2 regions of the Ralstonia sp. SA306 genome follow, and region 1 is predicted to be linked to the other one. Evidence: riboswitches for the same ligand, from Rfam matches in the RefSeq annotation. Region 1 holds a riboswitch; the other holds the start of a gene.

Region 1 (9,955 bases):
ATGCGCTGCAGCAGCGTCATCGCCTCGGCAGCGGCCGTCGCTTCGTCCAGCATCGACGCGTTGGCGATGTCCATCGCGGTCAGGTCGATCACCATCTGCTGGAAGTTCAGCATCGCCTCCAGGCGGCCCTGCGAGATTTCTGGCTGGTACGGCGTGTAGGCCGTGTACCAGGCGGGGTTCTCGAGGATGTTGCGCAGGATGACGCCCGGCGTGTGCGTGCCGTAGTAACCCTGGCCGATCAGGCTCTTGACCACGCGGTTCTGCCCGGCGATGCCGCGCAGCTTGGCCAGCGCCGCCTCTTCGGTCAGCGGCTGTGTGAATTCACCCAGCGGCATGCCGTCCTGGCGGCGGATGGCCGGCGGAATCACGGCGTCGATCAGCTTGGCGCGGCTATCAAAGCCGAGCGCAGCAAGCATCTGCGCTTGCTCTTCCGGCGACGGGCCGATGTGGCGGTGCGCGAAGGCGTCGCACGCCTCCAGGGCGGCGAGGGTGGGGCGTTCGGCAGCAAGCGCCGAGGAAGCGGGGTGCGGAGCGTTCATGGCAAGGGCTCGAAATTCATGCAGAGCGCCGATGTGCGGGTCAGGCACATCGGCTTCGGTGACCGGCTTAGCCGATCTTGGCGGCGTACTGCTCGGCCGACATCAGCGCGTTCACATCGTCGGCGTTGGTCGGCTTGATCTTGAACAGCCATGCGTCGTAGGCGCCGGCGTTGACCGACTCGGGCGCGCCTGCGGCGTCGGCGTTGTTGGCGATGATCTCGCCCGACACGGGGGCGTAGATGTCGGAGGCGGCCTTGACCGATTCGACCACGGCAATCGCCTCGTCCTTGGCGACGGCGCGACCAGCGTCCGGCAGCTCCAGGAAGACGATGTCGCCGAGCGCGTCCTGCGCGTAGTCGGTGATGCCGATGGTCAGCGTGCCGTCGGCTTCAACGCGGATCCACTCGTCGTGTTCGGTGTACTTCAGATCGGCGGGGACGTTGCTCATGAAAGGTTTCTCCGGAAGATTGGTATTGGGGGATGCGGATTCGGTGTTCAACTGACCAGCGCCTTGCCATTGCGCACGAACGGCAGTTTAACCACAGTCGCGGTCAACTTGCGGTCGCGAATTTCGACCTGCACGTCGGTGCCGACGGCCACGTCCTTGGGCAGGCGCGCCAGTGCAATGGAGAGCGACAGGCTCGGGCTGAACGTGCCGCTGGTGATCTCGCCGTCACCGGCAGCGGTGATGACCTTCTGATGGGCGCGCAGCACGCCGCCCTTGTCGCGCAGGATCAGGCCGACGAACTGTTCGCGCTGGCCGCCGGCTTGCAGCGCGGCCTTGCCGGTGAAGTCGCGTTCGCTTTGCAGGTCCACCGTCCACGCGAGGCCGGCGTCGAGCGGCGAGACGTGCTCGTCCATGTCTTGGCCGTAGAGGTTCATGCCCGCTTCCAGGCGCAGCGTGTCGCGTGCGCCCAGGCCGGCCGGGCGTACGCCTGCTTGCAGCAGGCGCTCCCACACACCGGCGATCTGCGCGGCCGGCACGATCAGTTCGAAACCGTCTTCACCCGTGTAGCCGGTGCGCGCAACCATGATCTCGCCGACGTGCTCGACGGTGGCGAAGCCGGCGTTGAACGGCTTGAGCGCTTCGCCCACGGCCTGCGTGCCGGGGAGCGCGGCGTACGTCTTGGCGCGCGCATTCGGGCCTTGCACGGCCAGGATGCCCAGCGGCTCGGCGCCACCGTTGTTGTCGGAGCGGCGCGGCGTGATCGTCACGTCGGTGCCGGCGGCGGCGTTCTGCGCGACGATCCACTCCAGGTCCGTCGGTGCGGTACCGGCGTTCACTACCAGGCGGAACCAGTCTTCGCGGAAGAAGTAGACGATCAGATCGTCGATCACGCCGCCCTTGGGGTTGAGCATGCAGCTGTAGAGCGCCTTGCCGGGCGTCTGCAGCTTATCGACGTTGTTGGCGAGCAGCCCACGCAGGAAGTCGCGGACACGCGCGCCGGTGAGGTCGACCACGCACATGTGCGAGACATCGAAGATGCCGGCGTCTTGGCGCACGGCGTGGTGTTCTTCAATCTGGGAGCCGTAGTTGACGGGCATGTCCCAGCCGCCAAAGTCGACCATGCGGGCGCCCAGCGAGCGGTGGATGGCATTGAGCGGCGTGTGTTGGAGCGTCATGGAATCTCTCGGCTGATTACGCCGCCGTGGCCGGGCGCGGCGCATTGAACGGGGACCAGAAAAGCAAAAAGGCCACCCGCGCAGCCTGGTTCCTCATGGTGACGCCATGAAGATCATCAAGCTGCGCAGATGGCCCCTCTGTCCTTGGTACCTGAGAGATTGCGAAGCAGCGCGTACTGCGGTACGCGCCGGTCCGTGAGCCCCTTCGGTGGGCGCCCGCTGTGGTTCGTGCGGCGCCAGCTCTCCAGAGTGCGGTCGGACGCATGTCCGCCGATCCGCCCGGTCCTGGATGCCTGAGAGTTTTCGGGTGCTACCCCTTCGGCGGCGCCTTGCCGTGTACGGCGGGCACGCTCTCCCGGATGGATGAGCGGAATTTACGGAAGGGGGATGGGATTGTCAATTGGGGGGCGGCGGCTTTTTGGAGGAGGGCTGGCTTGATGCTTTTGGTCCATCCCTCGTTTCATCCCCTGCCGGGGCTGACTCACTTTTCTTTGTCTTGCCAAAGAAAAGTAGGCAAAAGAAAGGCGCGCCCGAGATGGCGACTTCCCCTTGAATTTATGTCGCAGAGAGGGGAAGGGAAAAACTCGCTTCGCTCAGACAGTTTCCCTTCCTCTTTCCTCTCTGCAACAGAAATTCAAGGCGCCATCTAGGGCTGGTACGTCAAAGGCCAAAGACCAAAGACAACGGCCACAGCTTCGGGGCGCTGGCGAGATCGCCAAGCCCCAAGGGTGTGGCCGGAGTGCGGGTGTTGGTTGGTCTTGCTGTGACTTACTTGCCAATCTGGCGGCTGACCTGGTTTTCCTGCTGGTTCAGCGTGCGCTGCTCCTGCTTGGTGATGGCACCGCCATTCTGAGCCGCCATGTCGCGCTCTTCCTGGCGAATCTGATGGTCTTCTCGGTGCAGCTGGCGCGCTTGGCCCTTGGTGATCTCGCCTTCCTTCACTTCGTTGTGGATGCGCTTGTTCTGGTTGGCGAGGCGGTGGTTGACCTCGGCGCGGCGCGGGTGGTCTTTTTGCCACTGCGTCTGGGCGAAGGCGCCGGTGGTGGCGGACAGGGCGACGGCGGTAACGGCCAGGGCTTTGACGATGCGGTTCATGGTGGTTTCTCCGGTGGGCGGCCGACTGATTCAGCCGCTGTCCTGCCTATAACGAATCGCGTTGCCGACGCGCTTACGGTCTTCGTGTAACCACACGTAAGCCGTGTAACGCGGCGCAGAAGGCCGGGGGGCGCAAACGAATGTGGTGCCGGCGCTTACCTTCAGCCGCTCAACGTGGTTGACTTACCAGCCGAAGCCAGCGCCGACCCCAACGTTGTACTCACTGCCGCCTGCCGTGGAGCCGCCGATGGTGACCGTGGCGCGCGAGCCGATCTTGCGCTGGTAGCCGATCGCGAGTGCTGCTTGGCCGCGGTACACCCCGGTGCCGATGGCCATGCGGTTATCGGTTTGCAGGCCGGCAGCGCTGGCCATCATGGTCGACATGGCGGCACTCATTGCACCCACGCGATTGACCTTGGTGTCGACCTGATTGACTTGGTTCTGCACGTTCCCCAGACCTTGTTGCACATCGGCCACCTTGTTGTCCACGCGATCGAGCTGTGCCTTGTTAACGGCGTCCGTAGCTTGCGTGCCTTCTGCAACGTTGGTGATGGAGCGCTCGTTGCCAACGGAGCCGACCGACACGCTGTTGGCGCGATCGGCCACCGAGTGAGCACCCACTGCGACAGCATTGTCTGCCGACGCGACGGCATTGGCACCGGTCGCCGTGGAATTTGCACCGCTGGCAACGGCGTTGGCGCCCGATGCTGTGGAGTAGTTGCCGGTTGCTGCGGCTTCCTCCTTCGTTGCCGGGTCACCGCTGCCGCCGCTACCGACAAACCGAGGATTTTCCGCGCCGCCGCCATCGCTCGTGGCACCCTCCAGCTTGTTGACGCGGCCGTCGAGGTTCGCGAGCGCATCACCCACGTTGTTATGCACGGTCTTGTCCGTGAACGAATACATCGGGGGCGTCCACACACCGTTGTTGAACCCGGCACCGCCGCCCAAGGCGCTGCCAACACTGTTGAGCTGGCTGAAGTTCACAGCGTCGTTGTCAGCCACGCCATTTGCTACGTTGCTCAGCTTCACCGCATCGCCACCCTTGTTCAGCGTCACGCTAGATTTGGTGGCATCGTCGTACACGACCACGTTTGCGATGCTGCCGTCGTCGCGGACCAGACCGGTGTTCTTGAGCTGGCGTACGTTCACGGCATCGGTGTCATCCGTACCTTCGGCCACGTTCTTGACCTGCACCGGCCCCGTGCCTGCGCCCTGGAGCGTCACGCTTGTGCCGCCTGCGTCGTATTGCACGGAATTGCTGGCCAAGCTGGCCGCGTTATCGGCCACGGACTTGACGTCATTGAGTTGGCCACCGTTGACGGCATCCTTGCTATCGGCTTCCACCTTACCGTCGGCGACGTTACCCAGTTGCACCGCATCGCCACCCTTGTTCAGCGTCACGCTGGATTTGGTGGCATCGTCATAGATGACGGCGTTGCCGACGCTGCCGTCGTCGCCGATCAGGCCGGCGTTCTTGAGCTGATGGACGTTCACGGCGTCGGTGTCTGCCGTACCAGCGGTGACGTTGGTCAGCTTGCGCGTGATGGCGTTGCCGTCCACGTCCTTGCCGGCGAAGTTCACAGCATCACCATCGGTGTCTTTCGCTACGCTGATCTCAGTGCCAGCCCCAGCCTGCTGGACCATGCCGGCCGTGCCGTTGGTGAGGTTGGTGATGTTGTTGGCGTTGGTGACGATACTGGCAGCATTACCCTTGATACGATCGTCGAGATTGCCGAGCGCGCCGCCCACGGTTGAGTACGTCGTGCTTCCCGTGCTGTCCGCACCCAGTGTGTAGGTCGGCGCAACAACGGCACCCGTCACGCTATTGATACGAGCACCGCCACCGAGTGCGGTAAGCGCACCGTTGAGCTGGTTGACGGTCACGGCATCGGTTGTACCGATACCATTTTGAACGCCCGTCAGGCGACGGTTTTGTCCCGCTAAATTAGAGAAATTGACCGAACCTCCGGTCACACCGCTGCCAATATTGATCGGCCCTCCAGCGTCCGGCTGCTCGATCAGCGTTTGCGCCATCGCCCCAGGCGCAGAAAGCAATACCGTGCCCGCGATCAGCGCAGAAACCGCAGCCCGCACAACAGGACGTCCCTTGCCACGCCCACGCGCGATTTCCGAAACTGCCATCCATACGCCAATCGCTTTGTTGAAAACGACGCGATATGCCTTGTTCATGTCAATTACCCTGCGAAATAAGAAACGGAATCCGGTACTGATCCGTGCCGCGGATCAGCCGGCGCAGAGTCTGTAGAAATCAAGGGGCAAGTTCTGTTGATTTTCGTGCGCATCGCAATAAGCGATGGAATCCGCAAGATCAGAAAATTCCTACATCAAGGCGTACCGCCGATGCTAGACCGCTGGTTTTGATGACATAAAGATGCCCATTGCCACCACAAGAAATTACAGATGTCAGCCAATTCTTAGTTTTGAATTTGACAACCATCAATCAGTGGATTCCAAAATCTGGTAGCGACCTCGCTGTGCCGCGCAAAAGGAAATGCGTCAAAAACGTGGTTTAAAAAATGACTCCATCGGAAACTGCGAGCCTAAAAATCGACAAAAAAATAAAAAAACGGAGGCGAGGCCCCTGGGCACCCGCCGCCGTGCCGACGGCGGGAACCATCGGATCGCACGTGCTACCATCCCCTTCCGCTGTACGTTCCCGCCTGCTTTTTCTTCTGCCTCTTCCCATGTCTTCCGGTCTCGCCCACGGGCTCAATGCTGCCCAATCCGAAGGTGTGCATTACCTCGACGGCCCATGCCTGGTGCTGGCCGGGGCGGGCTCAGGCAAGACGCGCGTGATTACGCAGAAGATTGCGCACCTGATCCTCGACAAAGGCTTCGAACCGAGGCACATCGCTGCCGTTACGTTCACCAACAAGGCCGCCAAGGAAATGCAGGAGCGCGTGGCCAAGCTGATGGACGGCAAAACACGCGAAGACGGCAAGCGCATTCCCATCAAGCAGTTGACGGTGTGTACGTTCCACTCGCTCGGTGTGCAGATCCTGCGGGCCGAGGCCGAGCACGTGGGCCTCAAGCCGCGCTTCTCGATCATGGATTCGGACGACTGCTTCGGGATGATCCAGGAGCAACTGGCGACCACCGACAAGCAACTGATCCGCCGTGTGCAGAGCACGATCTCGCTGTGGAAGAACGGTCTCGTCGACCCGGACACCGCGATTGCCGAGGCGCTCGCCAACAACAACGTCGATGACCATCAGGCGGCGCTCGTCTACCGCAATTACGTTGCGACGCTGCACGCGTATCAGGCCGTGGATTTTGACGATCTGATTCGTATTCCTGCCGAGCTGTTCGCGCGCAATGAAGAGGTGCGGCTGAAGTGGCAGAACCGCCTGCGCTACTTCCTTGTCGACGAATACCAGGACACCAACGCCTGCCAGTACCAGTTGCTGAAGCTCCTGGCGGGTGGCTCACACCTGCGTGCGCCGGCCTTCACGGCGGTGGGCGACGACGATCAGGCCATCTACGGCTGGCGCGGCGCCACGCTCGACAACCTCAAGCTGTTGCAGACGGATTTCCCGAACCTGAAGGTCATCAAGCTGGAGCAGAACTACCGCTCCACCGTGCGCATCCTGAACGCGGCCAACGCCGTGATCGCGCAGAACCCGAAGCTGTTCGAGAAGACGCTGTGGAGCGAGCACGGCATGGGCGACGCGATCAACGTGACCAGCGCCAATGACGAAGAGCACGAAGCCGAGAGCGTGGTCTTCAAGCTCTCTGCCCACAAGTTCGAGCGCCGCGCGCAGTTTCGGGATTACGCGATCCTGTATCGCGGCAACTTCCAGGCACGCCTGTTTGAGCAGATCCTGCGCCGCGAGCGCATTCCGTATGTGCTCTCGGGCGGCCAGAGCTTTTTCGACAAGGCCGAGATCAAGGACCTGTGTGCCTACCTGCGGCTGATTGCCAATGCTGATGACGATCCTGCGTTCATCCGCGCCATCACCACGCCCAAGCGCGGCGTGGGCAACGCGACGCTGGAAGTGCTGGGTTCGTTTGCGGGACAGGCGAAGGTGTCGCTGTTCGAAGCGGCGATGATGGGCGGCATCGAAGCCCAACTGGCGCCGCGCCAGCTCGAGCCGCTGCGGGTGTTTTGCGAGTTCATCGTGCGGCTGTCGGACCGGGCCGCCAAGGAACCCGCCGCCACGCTGCTCGACGAGATGATGGAAGGCATCCATTACGAGGCCTACCTGTATGACACCTACGACGAGCGCCAGGCCCAGAACAAGTGGACCAACGTGCTGGAGTTTCTCGACTGGCTCAAGCGCAAGGGCACCAAGCCCGAGAAAGACGACGACGAAGAGGCCACCGGTTTCGACAATGCCGATGGCCTGATGGACGCCGGCAAAAACCTGCTGGAGCTCACGCAGACCATCGCGCTGATCAGCATGCTCGAAGGCAAGGAAGAGGACCCGGATGCTGTGCGCCTGTCAACGCTGCATGCGAGCAAGGGGCTCGAATATCCGCACGTGTTCCTGGTGGGCGTGGAAGAGGGCATCCTGCCGCACTGCCGCGAAGACGATGATCTGACCGACGAGAAGATCGAAGAAGAGCGGCGGTTGATGTATGTGGGCATCACGCGGGCGCAGCGCAGTCTGCATATCAGCTGGTGCAAGAAGCGCAAGCGTGCGCGGGAGACGGTGGTGTGTGAGCCGTCGCGCTATATCGCGGAGATGAAGCTTGGCGAAGACGCGGGGCCGACACCGGAGGACACCATGCCGGCGATGTCGCCGAAGGATCGGCTCGGGGCGTTGAAGGGGTTGCTGGCGGCGAAGAAACCTGTGGCTTCGTGATTGGTTTTTTGTTCTTTGTTTGTGGTGCATCCCTTGCTTCATCCCCTGCCGGGGCTGAAACAGAACCAGACCACCAAGTCCAAATCAATTCCCCGCCCCCTGAATGTAATTCAGATCAACAAACTCACTCCCCCGATTCCCACGGGTGAAATCAAGCGTGAACCCGCCCACATCAACGCGGGTCTGCAATGCACGCCGCAGTTCTGCACCGGCAACCTTGCCACCGCTGGCATTCATCGACTGAATCAAATACACCGCAGCGATATACCCCGACAGCGTTGCAGCAGAAGGCGGCTCATCCAGAAACTGCTTCATCCGCGCCATATGCTCGCGCGCGACCTTGGTGGCGCCGCTGGCCGGGTTCGGCACCGTCTGTGCGAGCAGCATGCCGCCGCTGTACCCCGCGCCCAGGATTTCCCGCGCCACTTGTGGGTTGACCGACGATAGCCCGACGAGAAAGCCGTACCACCCCTGCTGCGCCAGCGCACGCCCAACGGTGGCGTAGGTCAGCGTATCGCCGGCGATGATCACTGCCGTGGGTTTTGTCAGTGCAATACGGGCAGCAAGTTCCGCCGGGTCTCCGGTGAGCGTGTAAAGGTCCAGCGTCTCCCCAGTGCTCCCCTTGGCTAACGTGCCTCGCAGACGCGCACCAAGCTGCGGATCAAAGCCTGCTGCAGTGACGAGCGCAATCCGCCGCATCCCGAACTGCCGCAGCCGGTTATGCGCAGCGACGATCTCGTGGTCGTAATCGGGGCGGATGAACAGGACGTTGTCAGACGCGGATGTCGCGCCCGAGAGCGGGGCGAGCAGCGGCACGTTGCGCCGTGCGATCTCGGCAGACGCGGCCAGCGCGGGCAGAAGGCGTTCGCTTACGCCAAAGAGCACTTCCACATGGTCGCGATCGATCATGTCGACGGCCTGCGGTACGGCTTCACCAAGCGCAGCTTCGCGCCGGACGAGGCTGATGCGCCGGCCCTTGATGCCGCCGTTCTGGTTGGCCGCATCGAATGCAACCTTGGCGCCGGCCATGAAGTCGCGCGCGTAGTCGGCTTGGTCTGCGCCGCGTTCGACCAGTTGGCCGACGACAAAGGACGTACCCTGCGCATGCACCGCCAGCGTCACGGCCGCGCAGGCCAGCGCACATGCGCCGCGGCGTGCCAGTCTCTGCCACATGGTGTTTCCCCCAAAAAATCGAGTCGACGACCTGCGCTGTTGTGTTGTTGTGACGGCCAGCGTATGGCTGGCGACGCGGCCATGGTGCGGATTGTCGATGTTAGGGGGTAGAACGTGACAGATCGGTGAAGTTGGGTCCCTCCCGGCGGAGGGGGCGATGCGTTTGAACGGGCGGTGACTGACGTTGACACACATCAACGCGACACCCGCACCGCAGTTTTAGGATGAACCATCGCCCCCACAACAATCGCCCCATGTTTCCGTTCGCCAAGCCGGCCGACGATCCGTCCGCCGCAAATGACACCGCCTTCCGCTGGTCGGCGCCGCAGGTGCGCGAGCTCGCGCAGCGCTTTGATACGCACGGCCCGCGCTACACGTCGTACCCGACGGCAGACCGCTTTCACAACAAATTCGGTAACGCCGATTACCTCGACGCCTTGCACCGCCGCGCGGCGATTGCGCCCGCGCTGCATGCGCCGCTGTCGCTGTACATGCACCTGCCGTTCTGCGCGAACCTTTGCTATTACTGTGGCTGCAACAAGGTCATCACCAAGGATCGCTCGCGCAGCGCACGCTACGTTGAAACCCTCGCCCGCGAGATGGCGATGGTGGCCAACCAGATTGGCCCCCTGCGCCGCGTAACGCAGTTGCATTGGGGTGGCGGCACGCCCACTTTCCTTGCGCACGACGAAATGCGCG
Region 2 (9,955 bases), on a different replicon from region 1:
TATCGGCCGGTGAGCACGCTCGCGTTCTGCAACACGAAGCAGCAATGCCGCGACCTGCTTGACGTGTTGCGCGCGCAGGGCATCCACGCGCTGGCGTTGCATGGCGAACTCGAGCAGCGCGAGCGCGATCAGGTATTGATCCAGTTCGCGAACCGCAGTTGCTCGGTGCTCGTCGCGACCGACGTTGCCGCGCGCGGGCTCGACATCGCACAGCTCGAAGCGGTGATCAACGTTGACGTGACGCCTGACCCCGAAGTGCACGTGCATCGCATTGGCCGCACGGGCCGTGCCGATGAGAACGGCTGGGCGCTGAGCCTCGCGAGCATGGATGAGATGGGGCGCGTCGGCAACATCGAGCAGGCCCTCGGGCGCGAGGTCGAATGGCACAAGCTCGACGAGCTGGATACCGGCAATGACGCCCCGCTGCTGCCGCCAATGGAAACGCTGCAGATTCTCGGCGGACGCAAGGAGAAGATCCGCCCTGGCGATGTGCTCGGCGCGTTGACGGGCGATGCCGGCTTTCGCGGCGACCAGATCGGCAAGATCAACGTGACCGAATTCTCGACCTACGTCGCGGTCGAGCGCGGCATCGCGCGCGATGCGCTGCGCAAGCTCAACGCCGGCACGCTGAAGGGCAAGAAGGTCAGGGTTCGGCTCATGGACGAATGACCCGCTGCCTTTGCGCAGCTACCGGTTGCCGCTCGTAGGGAGAGCGCGATTCAACCCAGCACGGCTGCGGCAACGCCCGCCGCCGCACAAAACGCCACCACAATCAGCGGTGGCGTTTTCCATCGCGTCAGCAGCAGAAACGCAATCGCCGCGACAGCGAAATCAAGCCATGACCGCACGGCGCTCGTCCAGACCGGCGAGTAAAGCGCAAACGCCAGCAACCCGACCACCGCGGCATTCACACCTGCCAGCAACGCTGCCATGGAGGGGCGAGCGCGCAACGCCTGCCAGTAAGGCAGCGCGGCAATGACCAGCAGCAGGCCCGGCAGAAAAATGCCCACCGTGGCAAGCGCAGCCCCGGCCCAGTGATTCAGCCCCGGGCCGATCGTCCAGCCGAGGAAAGCGGCGAAGGTAAATAGCGGCCCCGGCACGGCTTGCGCGGCACCATAGCCAGCCAGAAAATCGTTCGACGCGACCCAGCCAGTCGCAACAGTCTGCTGCTCCAGCAGGGGCAGCACGACGTGCCCGCCCCCAAATACCAACGCGCCCGAACGATAGAAAGCGTCGAACACCTTGGCGGGCATCCACGGATGGAGATCCGTCGCGACAGGAAGCCCGAACAGCAGCGCGCAAAACAGGACCATGCAGACGATGCTCGCCACGTGGGACACGCGGAATGCAGCCCCCTGCTCCGCCCTCGGACCACCACTCGCCTGACGGGACGATCTGCACAACGCCAGCCCGAGCATGGCGCCGAGCACGATCACGACCAGTTGCGCGTATACGGTTGTCAACGCGCTGAGCACGGCGATGCTGATCAGCGCGATACCTGCGCGCTGCCAGTCAGGACAGAGCTTGCGTGCCATGTCCCACACGGCCTGTGCCACTACCGCAACGGCAACCAGCTTCAAACCGTGGATCAGGCCCGCGCCAATCGGGCCGCCCAGGCTCGGCGCGAGCATCGCAAAGGCCAGCAGCAACAAGACGGAAGGCAGCGTAAAGCCGCACCATGCTGCTAACCCGCCGCGCCACCCCGCCCGAAGCAGCCCGACGGAGAATCCCACCTGGCTGCTGGCAGGCCCGGGAAGAAACTGGCACAGGCCCACGAGGTCCGTGAACGTTGCGTCGTCCAGCCAGCGGCGGCGCTCCACGAACTCGCGCCGGAAGTAGCCGATATGTGCCACCGGCCCACCGAAACTGGTGAGACCCAGCTTGAGAAAGACCGCCAGCACTTCCATGGCAGAGCCCGCTTGATGTGTGCGGGACGGTGTGGCGGATGCGGTCATTGGCGGGGAGAGATCGATGTTTGGGAAACGCGTATTAGAACATTGCCGCCGTGGCATGTAAGGCAACTAAAGTGGCAGGATAGACACCGCCGTCACCGTCATTGGACTCTTCCGCGTATCCCATCATGCACTTCGCTCAGACCATTGGCGCGCAGCGCTATGTGTTCAACGATCTCAAGACGCTCCTGGCCAAAGCCAGCCCGGCGCGTTCCGGCGACTATCTGGCGGGCCTGGCCGCTGCCAGCGAAGGCGAACGCATGGCCGCGCGCATGGCGCTGGCAGACGTGCCGCTGTCGGCGTTCCTTAACGAAGCGCTGGTGCCTTATGAGAAAGACGAGGTCACGCGCCTGATTCTTGATCGGCACGACGCGCGGGCCTTCCAGCCGATTGCCTCGCTGACGGTGGGCGAATTTCGTAACTGGCTGCTCCTGCATGAGACGGACAGCCAGACACTGGCAAACGTCGCGCCCGGTATCACGCCCGAAATGGCTGCCGCGGTCAGCAAGCTGATGCGCAATCAGGATCTGATCGCCGTCGCCCGCAAGTGCCGCGTGGTCACGCGCTTTCGCAACACCATCGGGCTGCCCGGCCGGTTGTCGGTCCGGCTCCAACCCAACCACCCGACGGACGACCCCAAAGGTATTGCCGCGTCGATCATCGATGGCCTGCTCTATGGCTGCGGCGATGCGACCATCGGCATCAACCCTGCGGGCGATAATCTCGGCGCGATCGTCTCGCTGCTGCAATTGGTCGATGAACTGCGCAATCGCTACGCCATTCCCACGCAGTCGTGCGTGCTGACCCACGTGACGAACACACTGCGCGCCATTGACCAGGGCGCGCCGGTGGACTTGGTATTTCAGTCGGTGGCGGGCAGCGAACAGGCCAACGCGGGATTCGGCATCAGCCTTGCCTTGCTGGCCGAGGCGCATGACGCCGCGCGGGGCCTTGAGCGCGGTACGGTCGGCAATAACGTGATGTATTTCGAGACCGGCCAGGGCAGCGCGTTGTCGGCCAATGCGCATCACGGCGTCGATCAGCAAACCATGGAGGCGCGTGCTTATGCGGTGGCGCGGGCGTTCTCGCCGTTGCTGGTCAACACGGTGGTCGGTTTTATCGGGCCGGAGTATCTCTACGACGGCAAGCAGATCATCCGCGCCGGATTGGAAGACCACTTCTGCGGCAAGCTCATGGGCCTGCCGATGGGTTGCGACGTGTGCTACACCAACCACGCCGAAGCCGATCAGGACGACATGGATACGCTGCTCACCCTGTTTGGCGTGGCCGGCATCCACTTCATCATGGGCGTGCCGGGCGCCGACGACATCATGCTGAACTACCAGAGCACGTCGTTTCATGACGCACTCTATCTGCGCGACACGCTGGGCCTGCGGCCGGCGCCGGAGTTTGAGGCGTGGCTGCAAAGCATGGGTATTGTCGACACCGCTGGGCGCCTGCAAGACGCCACGGCGCAGCAGCCGCTGCTGCGGTTGGCCCACGCGCTGTGAACCCCGTTGGATATCCGCACATGCCGAAACACACGCTCGTTCAACCGAATCCGTGGACACACCTGCGTGCCTTTACCGACGCACGTATTGCGCTGGGCCGCGCCGGCAACAGCCAGACGACCGACGCCGTGCTCGCGTTTGGCGTGGCGCATGCCCAGGCGCGCGATGCCGTGCACTTGCCGCTCGATATCGCTGCAGTGGCGGCCGCGCTTGAACAGGCGGGCTTCACGGCGTTGACCGTGCACAGCGCGGCAGCCGATCGCGCCCAGTATCTGCGCCGTCCCGATCTTGGCCGCCGGCTTGACGATGCCAGCCGCGCAAAACTCGGCGCGTTGCGGCCAGCGCAACCCTTCGACGTTGTCTTTGTGATTGCTGACGGGCTTTCCGCATTGGCGGCGCAAAGCCACGGCATGCCGCTCCTGTGCTGCGTGCGCGAGCGTCTGCCGCGCGACTGGTCGATCGGCCCCGTGGTCATCGCCGCGCAGTCTCGTGTGGCGCTGGGCGATGAGATCGGTTCGCTGCTTGGCGCGCGGCAGGTGGTGATGCTGATCGGTGAGCGGCCCGGGTTGAGCTCGCCAGACAGCCTAGGCACTTACCTGACCTACGCGCCGCGCGTTGGGTGCTCCGATGCGCAGCGTAACTGCATCTCGAATGTTCGGCCGGCTGGCCTGACCTATGACCAGGCAGCGGCCCGGCTGGTGTTCCTGCTCAAAGGCGCGCTGGCGCTCGGCCGCAGTGGCGTGGACCTGAAGGACGACACGCCATCCGTTGCCCCCGGGACAGCCCGACTTGCCGAACGTCACAACCCGTGACACACTCCGTCCCGCTGCCCACACCGGCAGCACGCAGGCGCGGCTGACGCACCAACGACAGCTGCAACACGCCGCAGGAGAGACCGGGCTCAACGCACACACGCGCAACGCCCGGCGCCGATGGAGCAACCACCCCGGAAACTCTCAGGCAAAAGGACTGTGGCGTCGACTGCGAATCTGGAGAGAGGCGTGCATGCGTGCGCCCACCGAAGGGGAAGGCGCCACCGCTGCTGGCGCCCAAGCTCTCAGGTCCCAAGACAGATGGGGTGAGCCGACCGGATCGTCCGGTCATGACATCACTCCATAGGGACCGCCATGACGCACATCGTCATCGTCGGCGCCGGTATATCCGGCGTCACCACTGCTTACACGCTCTCGCAACTCGGCTATCAGGTCACGGTGCTCGACCGCCACTTGTATCCGGCCATGGAAACCTCGTTCGCCAACGGCGGGCAGCTTTCCGCCAGCAACGCTGAAGTCTGGAACAGCACCGGCACGCTGCTCAAGGGCATCAAATGGATGCTGCGCAACGACGCCCCGCTCCTGCTCAATCCCAAGCCGTCCTGGCATAAGTATTCGTGGATCGGCGAGTTCGTGGCCAGCATCGCGCACTACCGCCGCAACACTATCGAAACCACGCGCATGGCCATCGAGGCCCGCAAGCATCTGTTTGCGATGGCCGAACGGGAGCAGATCGATTTCGACCTGCAGAAGCGCGGCATTCTGCACGTCTATCACGACAAGGCGAGCTTTGCGGCCGCAGGCAAGGCCAACGCCCTGCTCATCGCCGGGGGGCTTGAGCGCCACGCCGTGAGCCCGGAAGACATTGCCGCCATCGAGCCCACACTGCGGGGCAACTACTACGGCGGTTATTTCACCGAGTCCGACGCCACCGGCGACATCCACAAGTTCACGCGCGGCCTCGCGCAGGCCTGCGAAAAGCGCGGCGTGCGCTTCCTGCAAGGTGTGGACGTGCGCGATGTGCAAACCACAGAGCACGGCGTTCGTCTCCTGCTGCAAACCACGCTGGATGACCGCCTTTCCACCAGCGAGGCGAACGTCGTGCAGGACCTTGCCGCCGACGCGATGGTCGTGTGCGCGGGCGTGGGCAGCCGGCATATCGCACAAATGGTTGGCGATCGCATCAACGTGTATCCGGTCAAGGGGTATTCCATCACGGTGCACCTGGACGATGAAGCCAGCATGCAAGGCGCGCCGTGGGTCAGCCTGCTCGATGAGAGCGCGAAGATCGTGACCAGCCGACTTGGCACCGGCCGCTTCCGCGTGGCCGGCACGGCCGAGTTCAACGGTTACAACCGCGATATCCGCGCGGATCGCATCGAACCCCTGGTGGCCTGGACGCGCCGCAACTTTGCGATTGGCACGTCGCGCGTGGTGCCGTGGGCGGGCTTGCGCCCGATGATGCCGGACATGATGCCGCGCGTCGGCCGTGGGCGGCATGGGCGCGTGTTCTACAACACAGGCCACGGGCATCTGGGTTGGACGCTATCCGGCGCCACCGCCGCAATGGTGGGTGACGTGATCGCGCGCGACTGCCCAGTGCATTGATCGCAACAAAGAAAAAGCCCGCCGAGGCTCTGGCGGGCTTTTTCATGATCAAAGCGATCAGAACTTGTGCCGCACGCCCAGCATGACGCCCAGGCGCGAGTTGTTGCCATACGTGTTGCCCGAGTTGTTGAACGTGGCCGCGCTGTTCAGCGCAATCCAGGCGCCTTGCAGGCGGGTGTAATCAACTTCGGCGTAGACGTCAGTGCGCTTGCTGAGAGCGTAGTCGAGCATACCGGCGGTGGTCAGGCGCTTGCCGCTGGCATCGAGGTGCTTCATCCAGTCGTACTGCACGGTGCCGATGAAACTCAGTGCGCCGGAGATCGGTACTTTCGCGCCCACATAGGCGGCCTGGTTCTTGTAGTCGGCCACGTCGAGGCGGCTGTTTGTATAGCCCAGGTACCACGTGGCAATCGAGGTATCGAGCTTGCCGCCAAAACCCCAGACCGTCTGCTTGCTGGCGAGCGCCGCCGGCACCGCGCCGAAGAACGCCGATGACACATCGCGCGTGACCTGGTACACCGCGCCCACTTCAGCCGACCCCATGCTGTAGACGATCGAGCCGGCGCCAGCCGAACTCTTGCTGAAGCTGCCCGCAGCCTCGCCAAAGGTCCAGGCGCCCGCAAGCTGCAGCCCGCCGAACGACTTGATGTATTTGACCGTGTTGTCGTAGCGCAGGCCGGTGTAGTTGCCGCCCTGATAGCCAACGATGGAGTTGTTGGCAAACGCCATCGCCTCGTACGAAGACAAGACCTCGTGCGCCAGCGTGTATTGCCGACCGAGGTAAAGCTTGCCGTAGTCGCCTTCGAGGCCGACCACCGCGGTGCGTCCGAACAGGCGCCCGCCCTGCTGGCTGCCGCCGGTATCGGGGAAGAAGCCCGATTCCAGGATGAACATGGCCTTGGTGCCGCCGCCCAGGTCTTCCGTGCCGCGCAAGCCCCAGCGGCTACCGGTCAGCACGCCGTCCATCATCTGCAGATTGCTGCTGCCCGCCGCATTTTCGTGCGTGCTGTAGCGGATGGTGGTGTCGATCAGCCCGTAGAGCGTGACACCGCCTGCGGTTTGCGCTGCCGCTGGCAGGCTCGTGGCTCCGAGCACCAGTGCGGCAATCATTGTCTTGTTCATGGCTCCCTTGTCTCCTCTTTGGTGTGATGGGTATGGATGTGCGACGGCCGCACGCGCAGCCGTGGTGTTGCGTGGATAGCACCCACGGCCGCACAACCGTGAGCGCAAAAATTCTCGTGTCTCAGTGGTCAGCCGAAGTGGTGGTGCCGCGGCTCAGTTGTGCCTGCACAGCCATGCGCACGGCAGCGTTTGCTGCGCCGTAGCCCAGGTAGCCGTTGCGCTGGACAAGCTCGAAGAAGAAGCGCTCGCGAAAGGGCTCGGTGTAGGCGTGCAGAAAATCGCCGTGCGGGTCGCGGTCGTAGAGAAGACCATCGTCATGCAGGCGGTTGAGCAGCGCTTCATCCAGACCAAGCCGGGCGGCAACGTCGTCGTAATAGTTCTCGGGAACGTGCTGCAGGCGGGCCGCGCCACGGTCGATGGCCTCAATGGTCTCGAACAGCCGCTCAGTGCGGAATGCAATGTGATGCACCCCCGAGCCCGCGTAGGCGGTGATGAACCTGCCCGTGGCCGTGCGCCCGCTTTCCGATACGTTGAGTGGAATCCGCACGTTGCGGTCCGGACTCACCATCGCCCGGCTTTTCACGAGGCCGTACGGGTCGGCAATCTCCTGTACAGCTTCGGCGTGCATGCCAAAGATGGCCCGGTAGAACAGCACGAAGCTGTCGAGCCGGTGCGCCGGCAGCGCCTGCGCAACGTGGTCAATCGATGCCCAACCTGCTGCACCGTCTTGCATGCCAGGATGCAAGACAAAATCGCTCTCGTAGATGCTGCGATCGGCATGGCGATCGTCGATCAGATAGAGCAGCGTGCCATCGGGTGCGCGCAGCGCGGGAATGCTGCGCTCAGTCGGCCCCACGGGCCCGCGCCACTCCTGGGCACACAGCTCACGTGCGCGTGCCATGGCGCGCTCGGCATCGTCCACCTTCAGGCCGATCGCACAGACAGACGGCCCATGCAGCTGAAAGTGTTCCGACGCCGCGCTGTCCTGCTCCATGTTCAGGATCACGTTGACGCCACCTTGCCGATACAGGTCAACCGCCTTGGAGCGATGGTGCCCCGCAAGGATAAAACCCAGCGCACGCAGGCGCGTTTCAAGTTCCCGTCCTGCCGCTGCATCCACGGCAAACTCCAGGAAATCCACGCCTTCAAATTGAGCTGCCGCGGGCAGTTCCGCACCACCAGCTTCGGACTCCAGCCAGCGCAGCGAACGCATGCCGTCCAGTGCCGTGAGCCGCGCCGGTGCAGAGCGGAATTCGTCGTTGAAGACTTCGAGCGACAAGGGCCCGGTATAGCCCGCAGCAAGCAAGTCGCGCGCAAAGTCCGTCACCGGAAGGTCACCCTGCCCCGGGAAGTTACGGTGATGCCGGCTCCAGGACAGTACGTCCATCGACAACTTTGGGGCATCTGCAAATTGCACGAAGAAGAGCTTGTCTGTCGGCACGTCGTGAATGCCATCCAGCGTGTCGCCCAGCGACAGCGTATGGAAGCTGTCGAGAATCAGCCCGAGCGCCGGGTGGTCAGCCTGCCGCACGATCTGCCACGCCTGGCGCCAGGTCCGCGTGTGCCGCCCCCAGGCCAGTGCCTCATAGCCCACGCGCAGCCCGCGCCGTGCCGCTGCTTCCGCCATCTGGCGCAGATCGTCTGCCGCGCGCGCCGGGTCGTCGATGGCGATGTCCTGCACGTTGCTGCAGACCAGTACCGTGTCGACGCCCAATTCGGCCATCACGTCGAACTTGCGCTCGGCGCGCGCCAGATTGCGTGCGAGCAGTTCGCCGGGCATTGCCTCGAAATCGCGGAAGGGCTGGTACAGCATGATCGCCAGCCCAAGGTCCGCCGCCATTTGCCGCACGCGCGCCGGCGATCCGTCGAAATTCAACAGGTCGTTTTCGAAGATCTCGACACCGTCAAAGCCCGCGGCGGCCGCGGCTTCCAGCTTTTCAGGCAGCGTGCCGGACAGGCACACGGTGGCGATGCATTTGGGATGGCGCGCTGCGCGGGGCGAATTCATGGCAATGCGTTGGTCTGACGATGCCCGCAGCGTAGGTGGGCGCACCATGCATTCACAAGCGGCATTCGCGCAACAACGTGCGATGATCGTACAATCGTGCGCACATATCGCTCGTTTTTAGGGTTATCGCCATGACGAAGGAACCGCTGAGCCGGCGCGACTGGATCGCTGGGCTGGAAAAAGGGCTCGCCATCCTGGAGGCGTTCGACCACGAGCACCCGCGCCTGACGCCCACCCAGGCTGCCGAGTTGACCGGCCTCACCCGCACGGCCGCGCGCCGCTACCTGCTGACGCTCGAACACCTCGGCTACCTCACCAGCGAAGGCACGCTGTTCAGCCTGACGCCGCGCGTGCTGAAGGTGGGCTGGTCGTACTTCGATTCGGCGCGCCTGCCGCGCACGGTGCAGCCCTTCCTGCAGCAGGTGACCGCCGCCGTGGGCGAGGTGGCGTACCTCAGCGTGCTGGATGATTGGGAGCTCGTCTTCATTTCGCGCACCAGCACCAGCCGAGTCATGAGCACGGGCTTCGTGCTGGGTGCGCGCGTGCCGGCGCCGCTCGCCTCAGCCGGCGTGATGATGCTGGCCGCGCAACCCGAGCAGAAGGTCAAGGCATGGCTGGAGACCTGCGTGCTGACACCCTACACGCCGTACACCATCCTGCAGCGGGACCGCCTGTTCGATGAAATCCGCAAGGCGGGCCGGCAGGATTACGCCGTGGTCGAACAGCAATTGCAGATTGGCGTGCGCGGCGTGGCGGTACCGCTGCGGGATCGGCACGGCAACGTGATCGCCGCGTTGAGCGTGAACATGCAAGTCGGTGAAGAAACAACGGAGCACGCCTTGCAGCGCGTGCTGCAGGTGCTGCAGGACACAGCGCTTTCGATCATGCGTGTGCTGTAGCGCGCCGCGCACGTCCGTTGCACCAAGACCTCACGCTTTGACAGACCGATGAACTCGGAGAAACCCTTGAGTCGTACGTTAT

What was found. Region 1 has a riboswitch for glycine ahead of gcvT (glycine cleavage system aminomethyltransferase GcvT). Riboswitches for the same ligand answer to the same signal wherever they lie in the genome.
Region 2: another riboswitch for glycine. It lies ahead of M1D44_RS21585 (D-amino acid dehydrogenase); the one in region 1 lies ahead of gcvT (glycine cleavage system aminomethyltransferase GcvT).

What each region holds. Positions count from the first base shown of each region.
Region 1 is NZ_CP096451.1:3,323,009-3,332,963, forward strand. Features, by position in the region: gene gcvP (aminomethyl-transferring glycine dehydrogenase) at 1-539, opposite strand, end outside; gene gcvH (glycine cleavage system protein GcvH) at 607-987, opposite strand; gene gcvT (glycine cleavage system aminomethyltransferase GcvT) at 1,035-2,162, opposite strand; glycine riboswitch at 2,291-2,420, opposite strand; glycine riboswitch at 2,433-2,530, opposite strand; gene M1D44_RS15730 (hypothetical protein) at 2,931-3,257, opposite strand; gene M1D44_RS15735 (ESPR-type extended signal peptide-containing protein) at 3,441-5,447, opposite strand; gene M1D44_RS15740 (UvrD-helicase domain-containing protein) at 5,963-8,083, shown strand; gene M1D44_RS15745 (ABC transporter substrate-binding protein) at 8,168-9,256, opposite strand; gene hemN (oxygen-independent coproporphyrinogen III oxidase) at 9,511-9,955, shown strand, end outside.
Region 2 is NZ_CP096452.1:1,108,642-1,118,596, forward strand. Features, by position in the region: gene dbpA (ATP-dependent RNA helicase DbpA) at 1-669, shown strand, start outside; gene chrA (chromate efflux transporter) at 720-1,955, opposite strand; gene M1D44_RS21575 (ethanolamine ammonia-lyase subunit EutB) at 2,081-3,463, shown strand; gene eutC (ethanolamine ammonia-lyase subunit EutC) at 3,484-4,275, shown strand; glycine riboswitch at 4,340-4,445, shown strand; gene M1D44_RS21585 (D-amino acid dehydrogenase) at 4,591-5,844, shown strand; gene M1D44_RS21590 (porin) at 5,902-6,966, opposite strand; gene M1D44_RS21595 (bifunctional sugar phosphate isomerase/epimerase/4-hydroxyphenylpyruvate dioxygenase family protein) at 7,088-8,974, opposite strand; gene M1D44_RS21600 (IclR family transcriptional regulator domain-containing protein) at 9,106-9,873, shown strand.